2 linked regions of the Solidesulfovibrio magneticus RS-1 genome follow. The protein of the gene in region 1 interacts with the protein of each later gene in a pairwise test. Links are inferred from orthologs where the notes say so. Each region holds a gene or a part of one and is shown on either strand. Other genes may lie near its edges.

Region 1 (7,865 bases):
CTGGATGGCCGCGCCCATGGCCACGACCTCGTCGGGGTTGACCGAGCGGTTGGGCTCCTTGCCGAAGAACTCCTGCACGGTCTTGGAGACCAGGGGCATGCGGGTCATGCCGCCGACCAGCACGACTTCATCGATGTCCGAGGCCTTGAGGCCGGCGTCGGCCAGGGCCTTGCGGCAGGGCTCGACGGTGCGCTTGACCAGGTCATCGACCAGGGATTCGAGCTTGCCCCGGGTGATTTTCACCATCATGTGCTTGGGACCGGAGGCGTCGGCCGTGATGAATGGCAGGTTGACCTCGGTCTCCATGGCCGTGGACAGTTCTTTCTTGGCTTTTTCGCCGGCTTCCTTGAGACGCTGCAGGGCCATGCGGTCCTGGGACAGGTCGATGCCGTTCTCTTTCTTGAACTCGTCGACCAGATAGCTGATGACGCGATGGTCGAAGTCCTCGCCACCCAGGAAGGTGTCGCCGTTGGTGGCGCGCACTTCGACGACGTTGTCGCCGACTTCGAGGATGGAGATGTCAAACGTGCCGCCGCCAAGGTCGAAGACCGCGATCTTCTCGTTGGCCTTTTTGTCGAAACCGTAGGCCAGGGACGCGGCCGTGGGCTCGTTGATGATGCGCTTGACCTCAAGGCCGGCGATGCGGCCGGCGTCTTTGGTGGCCTGGCGCTGGGCGTCGTTGAAGTAGGCCGGCACGGTGATGACGGCTTCGGTGACGGGCTCGCCGAGATAGGCCTCGGCGTCCTTTTTGAGCTTGCCGAGGATGATGGCCGAGATCTCGGCCGGGCTGTACTTCTTGCCCTCGACCTCGACATAGGCGTCGCCGCCCTGGCCCTCGACGATCTTGTAGGGGCAGTGCTCCAGCCAATGCTTGACCTCGGGGGCGTCGTAACGGCGACCCATGAGGCGCTTGATGGCGAAGATGGTGCGCTCGGGATTGGTCACGGCCTGGCGTTTGGCGATCTCGCCGACCAGCCGCTCCTTGGTAAAGGCCACGATGGACGGGGTGGTGCGTCCGCCTTCGGGGTTGGTGACGCACTTCGGGTCCTTGCCCTCCATGACATAAACGCAGGAGTTGGTGGTCCCGAGGTCGATCCCGATGATTTTACCCATATCAGCCTTTCCTCCTTATCATTGCCTGTATGTGCTTGTGCCTTGCGGCGCGGTATTTCTCGAACGAGAGCTATATAAGCCCCGTTTTCGGCGAGTAAAGGGGCAGCCGCGAAAAAACGATTTATTGCGCCTTGTTGACCATGACCTTGGCCGGGCGCAGCAGTCGGCCGCGCAGCAGATAGCCGCGCTGGACCACCTGGGCCACGGCGTCTTCGGCCAGACCGGCCACGCTGGCCACGCCGATGGCCTCGTGGGTCTCGGGATCGAAGGCTTCGCCGACCGCGCCGAATTCCGTGACGCCGTGGCGGGCCAGGATGTCGATGAAGGCCTTGCGGGTCATGTCCACGCCGACGACAAAGTCCTTGCAGGCTTCGTTGCCGCGTCCGTGGGCCAGGGCCAGGTCGAGATGGTCAAGCACCGGAATCAGTTCCGAGACCAGGCTTTCGGTGGCGTATTTCTGGAAATCTTCCTTTTCCTTGATGAGCCGCTTCTTGAGATTTTCCGTTTCGGCCAGGGCGCGCAGGCGCTTGTCGGCTTCGGCGGCAATTTCGGCGCGCAGGCGTTCGATGGTGTCCTCCGGGGTGGCCGGGGTTTCCTCGGCCGGGGTTTCGGGGGCGGTTTCGGCGTCTGGCAGTTTTTCCTCAGGGACCATGATTCCTCCACAACAAACGTTTGGGCGCGACGAAAAGCCCAGGCAGGCCCGGGCGGTCGCGGACGAGTCGAGGCTAATAGTGCCGATCGAGCAACCGGGTGAGCGCCCCGGCGGTGTAGTTCACCACCGGAACGAGCCGGGCGTAATCCATGCGCAGGGGGCCGATGAGGCCGATGGCGCCCTGGGCGCGCGATCCCGACCCATACGGGGCGGTGATGACGCCAAGATCGGCCAGGGCGGCCTGGTCCGACTCATCGCCGAGTATGATGACCGTTTTAAGCTCGTTTACGGTTTTGTCCAGAAGGTCGAGCAGAATCGTGCGCTCTTCCAGGACGCGCATAAGCTCGCGCATGTGTTCGGCGTCGGTGAATTCGGGCTGGGCCAGCATGTTGGGCGTGCCGTCGACGATGACTTCGCTGGCTGGGGCGCGCTCCTGCTCAAAGGCCGAGCGGGCCATGGTCAGGGCGCGCAGACACAGGGCGTTGAGCGAACGCCGGGCCTCGTCCATCTCGCGCACGATGCTGGCCCGGACTTCGGCCAGGGTTCGGTCGGTGAAAAGATGGTTCAGGTAATTGGCGCACACGACCAGATCGTCGCCGGTGACGTCCGGGGTGGTCTCGATGACGCGCTTGCGCACAAGACCGCCCTGGAGCACCAGGATGACCATGACCAGGCCGGGGTTGAGCAGGGAAAAGTCGATGCGCTTGAAGCGCGCGCCGGCCGGATTGGGGGCGATGACCACCGACACCTGGAGCGACAGGCCAGACAGCAGCCGCGAGGTCTGGCGCAGCACGTCGTCGATCTCCAGGCCGGCCAAGGTGAGGTTGTCGCGGATGCGGCGCATCTGGTCTTCGCCCAGGGGGGCCACCTGCATGACCTGGTCGAGATAGAGCCGAAAGGCCTTGGCCGTGGGCACGCGGCCGGCCGAGGTGTGGGGCTGCTCCAGGTAGCCGGCCTCGGTGAGGTCGGCCATGATGTTGCGGATGGAGGCGGCGGAAAGGCCCAGCGAACTGCGCTTGGACACGATGCGGGAACCCACGGGCGCGGCCGAAGCGACATAGGCTTCGATGATGGTGGTCAGAACTTCCCGTTCGCGTTCGGCAAGAGGCATGGCGTGTCCCCGTTTGGCACTCGTGGCTTTCGAGTGCCAAACGGGTAACAACCGAATGGTCCGGTGTCAAGGGAGAGGCCGGAAAATGCCCGGCATCATGCAGGAATCACGAGTATTTTGCGTTTGGAAAGGGGCGGGCGAAAGCGCTTCCCCCAAAGGGGGCCGGCGCGCCGCGGCTTGCGCGCCGGCCGCCGCCCCGTGGGCGGGGCGGCATTGGAGCCGAGAGATATGGTCAGACAGCGGCAGTCCCGCTTCCTGGCCCCGTTACGGCTGGGTGTGGTCCCAGACCGGCCGTGGGCGCCTCGAAGGGATCGGCGTGGGCCGGCCGGCTCAGTCCTGGCCGGGGAGTAAGCCCGAAGGGCCGGGGCCCAGGTCGGTCGGGGCCGGGCGCAGATCGGCTTCCAGGGCGGCCCACAGGGCCACATGGGCCTGCCGAGCGGCTTCGTCCGAAGGCCGGGAATCGTGCATGAGGGCCGAGGACTGCACCATGCCGCGCAGTTCGCGGAAGCCTTGGCGAGCGGCCACCACGGCCGAGGCGGCCGGCGACACCTGGGGCAGAAGTTGGCCCAGGCCGGACAGGGACATCTTGGATTCACGGGCCTCGTGGCGGCTGGGCGAGGCGTCGGCCAGCACGGCGCAGTAGCCGATGCAGGCCGACAGGGTCACGGCGACGACGGAACGGGAAAGGCGCATGGATGCTCCAATTTGGCCGGCGTTGCGACTGCCGGCGCTACTAAGTCATATCATCTGATGTTTATGTTGTCACGCTCTCGGCCAAGGAGGGCCGTCCCGGGACGGCGAAGCGACAGCTCCATCATATCATCTGCTGTTTTGCGGCGGGCTACTCCAGACAGGCGACTGCCGCCGCGCACAAGCTGATCTGCTGTCTTATCATCTGATGTTTGTCAACAGCAAAAAAAAGAGCCTCCTGGCTATTCTCCCAAGGCCTTGATGTCGCTGGTGAAGTGGTCGAGGCCTTCCATGGCGAACCGGGCCGCTTCCGGGCCGTCCTGGCGGGTGATGGCGTCGAGGAGGCCGTTGTGGATGTGGTCCTGGTAGCGGTTGACGCCGACATCAGCGATGAGATGGTCGAGAAAATCCTGAAATACCATGCAGAAGCTGCGGTACAGGTCGGCCAGCAGGCTGTTGCCGCTGGCGGCGGCCACGGCGGAGTGGAAAGCGACGTCGGCGGCCACGTAGCCATGGGTGTCGCCGGCGGCCACGGCGGCTTTCTTGCGGGCCAGGCAATCGCGCATGGTTTCCAGATCGGCCTCGGTGCGGTTGCCGGCGGCCAGGCGGGCGGTTTCCACCTCGATGATGCGGCGCACCTCGCGGATCTCCACGGCCGTGGCCCGGCGCAGGCGGTATTCCAGGGGTTCCTGGCCGGACGCGCCGCTGAGGACATAGGTGCCGTCGCCCTGGCGCACTTCCAGCAGGCCGGCGCTGACCAGCACGCGGATGGCTTCGCGCACGGTGGAGCGTCCGACCCCGAGTTGGGCCATGAGCGTCGGTTCGGTGGGGATCTTGGTGCCCGGCGCGAAAATGCCCAGCGAGATCTTTTCCTGGATCTGCTGGATGACGAGGTCGCACAGTTTGCGCGAACGGACCGGGCTCAGGCGGGCGGGCATCGTCTGATGATCTCCTCAAAGTCTTGAGCGTCTCTAGTGCCGGCCTGGGGCCATGTCAAGGGGGCTTCCCGGGTTTGCGCGCAAAGACCACCCTTTGGCAAGCCAAAATCGGGCCTTCCGATGGATTTTTCGGCCTGCCATCGGAAGCATGTATTGGATTTGGCGCGGTGGCGCGGGTAGGAAGCAGGGTTCACGACAACAGCAGTGTATTTTGCCGGGAGGGATGCATGGAAAAGGAAACTGGCGCGTCGCGCCGGCGGTTTTTGCAATTGGCCGCGGCCTCGGCCGGGACGGCGCTCCTGGGAGCGCGGCCGGCGGCCGCTTCGGGCCCGGGCGAGGTGTTGCAGGTCTGGTCCTGCGGCGGGCTGGCCGAGGCCATGATGCCGGCCAACGCCGCCTTCGAGGCGGCGCGCGGGGCCACGGTCGTCTATACCGGAGCCTTTGCCGCCGCCCTGGGCAAGTCGCTTCTGGGATCGGCCACCACCGACGTCTTCGCCGGCCGGGTTCTCGATCTGGCCAAGAAATTGCGGGCCGAGGGCAAGATGGCCTGGTTCAAGCCCTTGTGCTTCACCCAATACGTGCTGGTCACGCCCAAGGGCAATCCGGCCGGCATCGCCAGCGTGGCCGACCTGGCCCGGTCCGGCGTCAAGGTGGTACTGGCCCCGGAGGCCTCGCCGCCTGGCGGCGCGGCGGCGTTTAAAATCCTGGAAAAGGCCGGCGTTCTGGAAGCGGCCAAGAAAAACGCCGTTGTCATGGGCAGTTGCGTCCAGCGCACCATGGACGACGTCATTGCCGGCCGGGGCGATGTCTCGGTGGTGGAACTGCGGCTTACCCGCCTGCCGGCCTTCGCCGGGCGGGTGGACATCGTGCCCATCGACGAGAAGCTCTTCCCCCCGCCGCCCATGACTTTCACCGTGGGCGTCATGCAAAGCGCCAAAAACCGGGAACTGGCCGAGGCCTATGCCGGCTATCTCGTTTCGCCCGAGGGCCAAGCCCATTTCGAGCGCATGGGCTTCGTGCCGGCCGTGTCGGACAAGGGCCGCGAACTGGTGGAAAAATACGGAGTGCGGGATGTCTGAGAGCCTGGCGGCCAAGGCCGCCCCGAAAACGCGGCTGAAGGTCTGGCGTAGGGCGACCCAGGTCCTTGGCGCGGCCGTCCTTGGGCAGTGGAGTCTCTATGGCATCCTGCGTTGTCCCTTCGTCGTACCCTACGTGAGCTGCCAGAACTGCCCGGTCATCACCTGCCACGGCCGGCTGTTGCCCATGTACTGGGGCTTTTGGCTCGCCCTGCCGGCCAGCCTGCTCCTTTTTGGCCGGGCCTTTTGCGGCTGGGCTTGCCCGGGGGGGCTGGCCGTGTCCCTGGCCGGCCAGCTCGCCCCCTTCGGCCGGGCCGTCGTTGGCCGCATGTCCCGGTTGTTCCGGTGGACCGCGACGGGCAAGTACCTGGCCCTGGCCGGCTGCCTCTACGTCTACTACGCCCTGGGCCAGCCCCGGGTGGACGTGCCCATCCGGGTGGGAGCCTTTTTCCAGGCCGCCGCCCTGACCTTCGAGCACGCCATGCCGTTGTGGCTGTGGCGCACCGGCGCGGTGCTGGGGTTTTTCGTCCTGGGCCTGGCCCTGGCCGGAGCCTGGTGCCGCTTCGCCTGCCCCACCGGCGGGGCGCTGGAGCTCCTCAAGGGCGCGTCGCTGTTCAAGGTCTACAAAACCTCGGCCTGCAACGGCTGCGGCAAATGCGCCACGGTCTGCGAAATGGCGACCCGGCCCGAGGAAACCAACTGCACCAACTGCGGCGATTGCCTGGACAGCTGCCCCGTCGACGCCATCGGCCTCGGCCGCAAGCCCCGCGAAGCGGGGCGCAGCTAGGGGTGATGGAAAGGGGTAAGGATGAGAAGATGCCTCCGGCGGCCGGGGGGCCTGAGACCCCCGGACCCCCCAAATAGGAAAGGTTTAAGGGGGGGCGCGCCGGGTCGGCGGGGGAGAAGCTAGCCGAGCGGCGAAACGGTCAGGGTCAGGCCGCCAAGCGTCACCGTGGAGGTGAAGAACGTGGTCGTCTCGGTGGAAGGGATGCCGGCTTTGGCCGCGTCATAGTCGGCGGCGGCGGTCAGGTACAGGCCCGTGCCGTGGACGCTTAAGTAGGAAGCCGGATCGGCCAGCAGTGTGGACAGGTCAAGGCCCGAGTCGAGGCTGCCTGCGGCGTCGCTGAAGCTCACGGTCAGGCCGGCGGTTTGTGTGCCGAGCTGCGTGGAATAGTCCGACGGCGCGACGAAATTGACGATGCGCGCATCGGCGGCATAGCCGGCGTCATCGCCGGACAGGCCCATGGAGCCGAAGACCACGGCGGCGTAGCGCGTGTCGGCGTCGTCGGGATGCGCGGCCATGTAGGCCTGGGCGGCCGCGCCGCCGAGGCTGTGGCCGGTCACGTAGACCTGGCCGATGCCGAGGCTGTCCACGGCGGCGTCAAAAGCGGCCGTCTTGGCCGAAAGCTGGTCGTAGTAGCCCACGGTGTCGAACCAGTAGGCGGCGTCGGCGCTGCCGAGATAAGCCGTCAGGCCGTCGGTGGAATAATCGATGTCGTCGGTGCCGCGAAAGGCGATGACGGCCACGGTCTGATTGTTGGCTACCGTGGTCCAGGCGTCGAAGGCGGCGCTGCCGGCCTTTGACGTGCCGTTGCCGTCGCCGTCAAGGTCGAGCTGGACGTAGCCGGCCCCTTCCAGGGCGCTTATCAGGGAGGCGTCTTCTCGGTAGCTGGCCTCGGTGATAACAGCCAGGGAGGCGTCAAGATTGGCGGCGGTCAGGGTCATGGCGGTCCGTTTCCGGCGGCTTGGGGCAACAGGCCGTTTTCGCCGGGCAATTTTGGCCCAGGCTACGCTCGGGCGGGCAGGGCGTCAACAGGGCGGCTCGCCGCCCTAGGCCACCTTGACCATGGAACGCCGCATGTCCTCGGCCGAGTGCATGTCGATGACCCGGCCTTCGCCGTAGCGCACCACCTCGCCGCCGAAAAAGGCCACATCGGCCGGATCGTGGGTGACCATGATCAGCGGAATGTCCAGGCGCGAAAGGATGCCGGCCAGCTCGGCCCGCACCTTCTGGCGCAGGGGAATGTCCAGGGCCGAGAAGGGTTCGTCCAGGAGCAGGGCGCCTGGCTCGCAGACCAGCGCCCTGGCCAGGGCCACGCGCTGGCGCTGGCCGCCGGAAATCCGGGCCGGACGCAGGTCGGCCAGCCCCTCGATGCCGAAAAGGGCCAGGGTTTTCTGGACGTGCTCGGCGGCCTGGGGCGTGAGCCGGCCGGTCAGGGGTGAGAGGCCAAAGGCGACGTTTTGCCGCACGGTGAGGTGGGGAAAAAGGGCGTAGTCCTGGAACA
Region 2 (6,285 bases), 1.0 Mb from region 1 along the record:
GATCAGTGCATGCCTTCGGGCATTTTCGAGCCCATGGGCGGTTTTTTCATGATCCACATGAGCACGGCCAAGCCGAGGAAAAGCTGGCCTTGGGCATGGAACACGTCGCAAAAGGCCATGGCGTTGGCCTGTTTGAGCAGCAGCTTGTAGAGCGCGCCAGAGGCGGTTTGCGAGGCGTCGTACAGTCCCAGGACCTTGGGCGCGAGGTAGGCGGTCAGGCGTTCCTTGGCCGACTGGTAGGAAAGATCGTAGGGCGTGAGGTTTTCGATGAGCCGGGCCTGGTGGAACTGAGCACGCCGGGCCAAAAGCGTGGTGACGAAGGCTACGCCGAAGGAGCCGCCGAGGTTTCGCAGCAGATTGAACACGGCCGAGGCGTTGTTCATGCCTTCGCGCGGAATAAAGGCCATGGTGAGGTAGGACAGGGGCACGAAGAAAAAGGCGATGCCAATGGCCTGGACGTTGCGGGCGGCAATGGCCGTGCCGATGTCGATGTCCAGCGAAAAACCGGCCATGCGAAAAAGCGAATAGGCGCTGATGCAAAGGCCGATGCACAACAGAATCCGGGCGTCGACCTTGGTGGTGGCCTTGCCGACAATGGGCAGGATGGCCAGCATGATGAGCCCGCCCGGGCCAAGGACCACGCCTGAAAGAAAGGCCGTGTAGCTCATGAGGTTTTGCAGATAGAGGGGCAACAGCACGATGGAGCCGAAAAAGGCGAAAAACCCAAAGAACATGACGATGTTGCCCATGGCAAAGGTGCGGTCGGCAAAGACTTTGAGATCGACCACGGGATGCTTGCAGCGCAGCTCCCAGATAAGAAAGGCCGACAGACACACCCCGGCGATGACCGACAGCGTGAGGATGTAGTCGGCGCTAAACCAGTCGTCCTGCTGGCCCTTGTCCAGGACGATCTGCAGGCAGCCAAGCCCGAGGCTCAAAAGGGCCAGCCCCAGATAGTCCACGGCGTCGCCGGCCTTGCGGCGCTCCAGATAATCCGGGTCCTTGATGTAAAACCAGATAAGCGCCATGGCCAGGATGCCGACGGGCACGTTGATGTTGAAAATCCAGCGCCAGGAATAATTGTCCGTGATGTAGCCACCCAGAAGCGGCCCGAGGATGGGGCCCAGCACCGCGCCCATGGCGAAGATGGCCATGGCCAGGCCGCGTTCCTTGGGCGGATAGGCTTCAAGCAGGATGGCCTGGGACATGGGCTGGAGTCCGCCGCCGCCGATGCCTTGGATGATGCGGAAAAAAACCAGCATCCCGAGGTTGGTGGCCAGGCCGCAGCACATGGAGGCGATGGTGAAGACGGTGACCGACCACAGCAGATAGTTGCGCCGCCCCAGGAGCTTGGAGAGAAAGCCGCTGATGGGGATGACGATGGCGTTGGAGACGAGATACGAGGTGAGCACCCAGGTCACCTCGTCCTGGCCGGCCGACAGGCTGCCCTGGATGTGGCCCAGGGCCACGTTGGCGATGGAGGTGTCGAGGATCTCGATGAGCGTCGGCACCATCACCGCCAGGGTGATGAGCCATTTGTTGGGGGCTTGCTCGGCCATGGGCTTAGTTGGTGTGGATCACGGGCACCACGCTCATGCCCAGGCGCAGTTGCGGCAGCTTGTCGGCTGCGCTTTTGTCAAAGACGATCTTGACCGGGATGCGCTGAACGATTTTCACGTAGTTGCCCGAGGCGTTTTCCGAGGGGAAAAGCGAGAACACCGAGCCGGTGCCGGCCTGGATGGACTCCACCGTGCCGGTGATGGCATGGCCCGGGAAGGTGTCCACCTCGATGTCCACGCTCTGGCCCGGGCGCACGTCCCGCAGCTGGGTTTCCTTGAAATTGGCCGTGACCCACAGCTCCTTGGAATCCAGCGGCACCACGGTCATAAGCGCCTGCCCGGCGGCCACCAGCCGGCCGGATTCGATCTGCTTTTTGGTCACATGCCCGGCCACCGGGGCGGTGATGCGGGTGTAGGACAAGTTGAGCTCGGCCTGTTTGACCTTCTGGCGGGCCAGCTCCACCTTGGCCCGCTGGGCCGCGGCCTCGCGGGTCTGGATGACGGCCTGTTCCTCGCCGGTCTGGGCCAGCTCGATTTCCGAGCGCAGCCGCTTGATGACGGCCTCGATGGACTCCAGGCGGCGTCCGGCTCCGTCGGCCTTGGCCTTGGCGGCCCGCAACTGGGCCTCATGGGCCCGGCGCTTGTTTTCGATGCTGTCGAGATCGGACTGGGACACGGCGTCCTTGGTGCGCAGCTGGCTGATGCGGGCGTGGTCGAGCTTGTCCTGGTCGAGCTGGGCCTCGATCTGGGCGGCCTCCTGCACGGCGGCGTCGCGTTCCTTGACGGCCTGGTCCAGGCTGCGCTGTTCGCTTTCGAGCTGGGCCCGGGCGCCGGTGACCTTGGACGAGGTCTGGGAGCGCTGCAGCGGCACGCCCAGTTCCTGGGCGGCCAGCTGGCTTTCGGCGGCGGCCAGATCGGCCCGGGCCTGGGCCAGGGCCACTTCGTAGTCCGTGGGGTCCAGCACGGCCAGCACGTCGCCGGCGGCCACGAGCTGGTTGTCCTCCACCGGCGCTTCATCAACATAGCCGGCCACCCGCGGCGTGATGGGATGGATGCGGCCGTCCACGAAGGCGTCGTCGGTGGACACCTTGCCCCGGGCGTAGAGATAATAGCCCAGCGACAGCAGGGCCACGGCGGCCACGGCCAGGACCAGGACGCGTTTTTTGCGGTCGGCCGGCTGGCCTTCGGGCTTGTGCTTGGCACGGAAGGAAAGTTTCATGGGGCGTCCTTGGTTTCGGGCAGGCAGTCGAGGCGGGCTTCGATGCGGGTCAGCAGATCGCGCAGCACGGCCTTGTCGTTCCCGGTGAGATCGGCATAGGCGGCGTCGGCAAAGGCCTGGACGATGGGCACAAGCGCCAGGGCCAGGGTCCGGCCGGCCTCGGTGAGGTAGAGGCGCTGGGAGCGCCGGTCGTCCGGGGCGCGTCGCCGCGTGAGCAGCTCCCTGGCTTCCAGCCGGTCCAGGATGCGGGTGACCGTGGTCTTGTCCTTGACGGTGCGTTCGCCCAGTGCCACCTGGGTGAGCCCTTCATTTTCCAGCAGCCGGTAGAGCACCACCCATTGGTCCGGGGTCACGTCGTGTCCGGCGGCCAGAAAGGCTCGGCGCAGTGCGATCTTGATCCGGGCGGCGGCATGGCCTACGGCATAACCAACGGCATTGTCGATGTCATAGCGGGAGGCAAGGTCCATGGCGTTTCTCTCTGTGGCGGCAGCAACAGTTGCCGGCGGGAAAATATCGATGACAACCATTGGCGTCAAGAGACGCCGTGTCTGTCAGGGGGTGTGCTGATGGAGGCGTTTCGCCGGCTGGCCACGGCCGTGTGGGATATGGCGCGGTTTCGGGACCATGGCCGGCCCCGGTTGGCCGCCCTGGAAATATTTAAATACATCGGCCCGGGGCTGCTTGTGACCGTGGGATTTATCGACCCGGGCAACTGGGCTTCCAACGTGGCCGCCGGGGCCGACTACGGCTACAGTCTGCTGTGGATGGTGACGCTGTCCACCATCATGCTTATCGTCTTGCAGCACAACGCCGCCCATCTGGGCATCGCCACGGGCCTGTGCCTGTCCGAGGCGGCCATGCGCCATTTGCCCAGGGGAGTGGCGGCCACGGCCCTGAGCACGGCCGTACTGGCTTCGATCTCCACGGCCCTGGCCGAGCTTTTGGGCGCGGCCATCGCGCTGCGTATGCTCTTTGGCCTGCCGCTGTGGCTGGGGACCCTGGCCGCGCTGGTCGTGGCCTTGTGGATGCTTTTCGGCAAATCCTACCGGCGTATTGAGCGGCTCATCATCGGCGGCGTGTCGCTTATCGGCCTGGCTTTTCTTTTCGAATTGTCCCTGGTCCACATCGACTGGGGCGCGGCGGCCCTGGGCTGGGTGCGCCCCAGCCTGCCCGATGGGGCGCTGCCCGTGGTCATGAGTGTGCTTGGCGCGGTGGTCATGCCGCATAACCTCTTTTTGCACTCGGAAGTGATCCAAAGCCGGCAGTGGAACCTTGACGAGCCGGAGATGATCGAGCGCCAGCTCAAGTACGAGTATCTGGACACGCTGTTTTCCATGGGCGTGGGCTTTTGCATCAACAGCGCCATGATCCTGCTGGCCGCGGCCGCCTTTTTCGGCCGGGGGCTGGAAGTGACCGAGCTGGAGCAGGCCCAGTCGCTTTTAACACCCCTTTTGGGGCCGGCGGCCGGGGTGGTGTTCGCCGTCAGCCTGCTTTTGGCCGGGCTGGCCTCCAGCGTCACGGCCGGCATGGCCGGGGGCAGCATCTTCGCCGGCATCTTCGGCGAACCCTACGACATCCGCGACAGCCATTCGCGCGTGGGCGTGGCCGTGACGCTTATTGGCGGCGCGGCGGCCATCCTGCTGGTCGGCGACCCCTTAAAGGGCCTCATCTGGTCCCAGATCGCCCTGTCCATGCAGTTGCCGGTGACGATCATCCTGCAAATAAGCCTCACCTCGCGCCGCACGGTCATGGGACACTACGCCAACCGGCCTTCCACCACCGTGCTCCTGGCGGTCACGGCCCTGGTGGTTATCGGACTCAACCTCATGCTTCTGGTCGAGACGTTTTTTTCCTAGTCGGCGCGCAGCCAAAAACAGGCATGTTTTTGGCTGCGCAACAATACCGATTGCCGTCCGTCCTCGCGCCGGAGCGTGTCGCGGCACTTCCCGCACGCGACACGTGCCAGGCCCGTCCATAAAAAAACGCCGCCTCCCGGAGTCCGGGCGGCGGCGTTCTCCCCTCACAGAACGCGAACTACTATTTGCCTTTTTTGGCCTTGGGGGCGGCAGCCTTGTCCGGGCCGGGGTAGTTGGCGACCATGCCGCCCATCTTCATGCACTCATTGACGCTGGCGGTCATGACGGTCTTGTCGCCGACCTTGCACTCCCAGGTCTTTTTGGGGGCGGCTTTGGCCTTGCCCTTGGCGAAGGCCGGGGCGGCGGACAGGGCGAGCGACAGGGCAGCGGCGAAAACGATGAACTTTTTCATGGGATCCCTCCTCGAACGGAACATTTTCACGTGGAATATAACGGTGTGCGGGGGAGCGCAAGAGATGGCGCGGCATAAAATGCGCGTCGGTTGCATCGCGCCGGCGCAACGCCCGGGCCGGCGCAACAGCCCGGGCCGTTGCAGGCGCGCACGGCGCGCGTGACGGGCCGACGGATCGCCGGAGTTTTTAAGCCCTGCCCCGTGCTTCCGGGGGCGTTACGGCCGTTGTCTGACGGAAGATCATGACCAAATTGCAATGCGGCCGGCGCCCTGCCGCAGAGCCGGAAAACAGGTCGGCGTGCTTCGAGAGCCGTCGACCGAGACGCCGCGTCTTGAACCCTTGCAGGGTGGGACGTCGCGTTGGCCGGCGAGGCTAGCCTGGTCCCGAAGCCACGTATCAACAGGGCTTTGGCGCTAGCGGCGAAGGACCAGATAGACGGTACTGGTCAGCAGATCGTCCCGGGCATGGACGCACAACAGTTGCGGCGGCGGGATATGCTCCGGGGAGACGGGCATGGTTTTCAGGCGCACCGGGGTAAGCCCCGAGCCTTCTATATGGTGTAGGAGCTGGCGCACGGTGAGCCGATTAAGGTCCAGGAACTGTTCCACCAAGTAGCGCTTATAGGCCGCAAAATCGTTTTGGGCGTAGAGCAGGTCATCTTTTTCGGCGTTGGCGTCGTGGTCGTCGGCGGCCTCGGCCAGAGCGACGAAGGCGGCGGTGCTCATGAGCAGATGGCCCCAGGGGATGTCCACGAGCCGCCGCAGATGGGAGCCGAAGGGCGAGTAGTAGAGCGGGTCGATCTGGATGAGGCAATGTCCGCCCGGACGCAGGGCCAGGCGCAGGGCCTCCAGGGCGGCCGGGATGTCCGGCAGGTGCTCGAAGACCGACCAGCTGTAGGCGGCGTCGAAGGAACCCGGGGCAAAGGGCAGGCGGCAGTCCGGTCCCGACTGGACAAAAGCCAGGTTCGGGGGCGGCGTGGGGCTGCCGGTATTAGCGGCCAGACGCTCGGGCAGGTGGGCAAAGGACGGATGGACGTCCACGCCGACCACGAACCCCACGCCCAGGGCCGCCGCGCCGGCGGCGGTGATGCCGTCTCCGCAGCCGAAGTCGAGGATTCTCGTCCCGGCCAGGGGCATGTGTTGGGCCAGTTGGCCGCAGGCGATGCGGGCGGCCTGCACGTAGTGGCTGGAAAACCAGGAGTCCATGGCCTCTCGTTTGTCGGGTGAAGTCGGGCCAGG

The links.
Region 2: the proteins of DMR_RS08145 (region 1) and DMR_RS04040 interact in binary tests that used the Escherichia coli proteins (3 or more experiments, as listed by UniProt). The link is inferred for Solidesulfovibrio magneticus RS-1 from one-to-one orthologs.

What each region holds. Positions count from the first base shown.
Region 1 is NC_012796.1:1,933,977-1,941,841, forward strand. The notes cover bases 1-2,715. They hold DMR_RS08145 (nucleotide exchange factor GrpE), read right to left. Parts: upstream 1,766-2,715; coding sequence 1,235-1,765; downstream 1-1,234. Other genes in these bases: dnaK (molecular chaperone DnaK), read right to left, coding at 1-1,113; hrcA (heat-inducible transcriptional repressor HrcA), read right to left, coding at 1,839-2,715. In the rest of the region: more of hrcA, read right to left, coding at 2,716-2,876; DMR_RS08155 (hypothetical protein), read right to left, coding at 3,207-3,569; DMR_RS08160 (FadR/GntR family transcriptional regulator), read right to left, coding at 3,809-4,504; DMR_RS08165 (substrate-binding domain-containing protein), read left to right, coding at 4,732-5,583; DMR_RS08170 (4Fe-4S binding protein), read left to right, coding at 5,576-6,367; DMR_RS08175 (Mbeg1-like protein), read right to left, coding at 6,487-7,305; DMR_RS08180 (ATP-binding cassette domain-containing protein), read right to left, coding at 7,411-7,865. UniProt on the Escherichia coli protein: Participates actively in the response to hyperosmotic and heat shock by preventing the aggregation of stress-denatured proteins, in association with DnaK and GrpE. It is the nucleotide exchange factor for DnaK and may function as a thermosensor.
Region 2 is NC_012796.1:928,106-934,390, forward strand. The notes cover bases 2,550-5,489. They hold DMR_RS04040 (Nramp family divalent metal transporter), read left to right. Parts: upstream 2,550-3,344; coding sequence 3,345-4,634; downstream 4,635-5,489. Other genes in these bases: DMR_RS04030 (HlyD family secretion protein), read right to left, coding at 2,550-2,778; DMR_RS04035 (MarR family winged helix-turn-helix transcriptional regulator), read right to left, coding at 2,775-3,245; DMR_RS04045 (hypothetical protein), read right to left, coding at 4,816-5,046; DMR_RS04050 (methyltransferase domain-containing protein), read right to left, coding at 5,461-5,489. In the rest of the region: DMR_RS04025 (DHA2 family efflux MFS transporter permease subunit), read right to left, coding at 3-1,559; more of DMR_RS04030, read right to left, coding at 1,564-2,549; more of DMR_RS04050, read right to left, coding at 5,490-6,252. UniProt on the Escherichia coli protein: H(+)-stimulated, divalent metal cation uptake system. Involved in manganese and iron uptake. Can also transport cadmium, cobalt, zinc and to a lesser extent nickel and copper. Involved in response to reactive oxygen.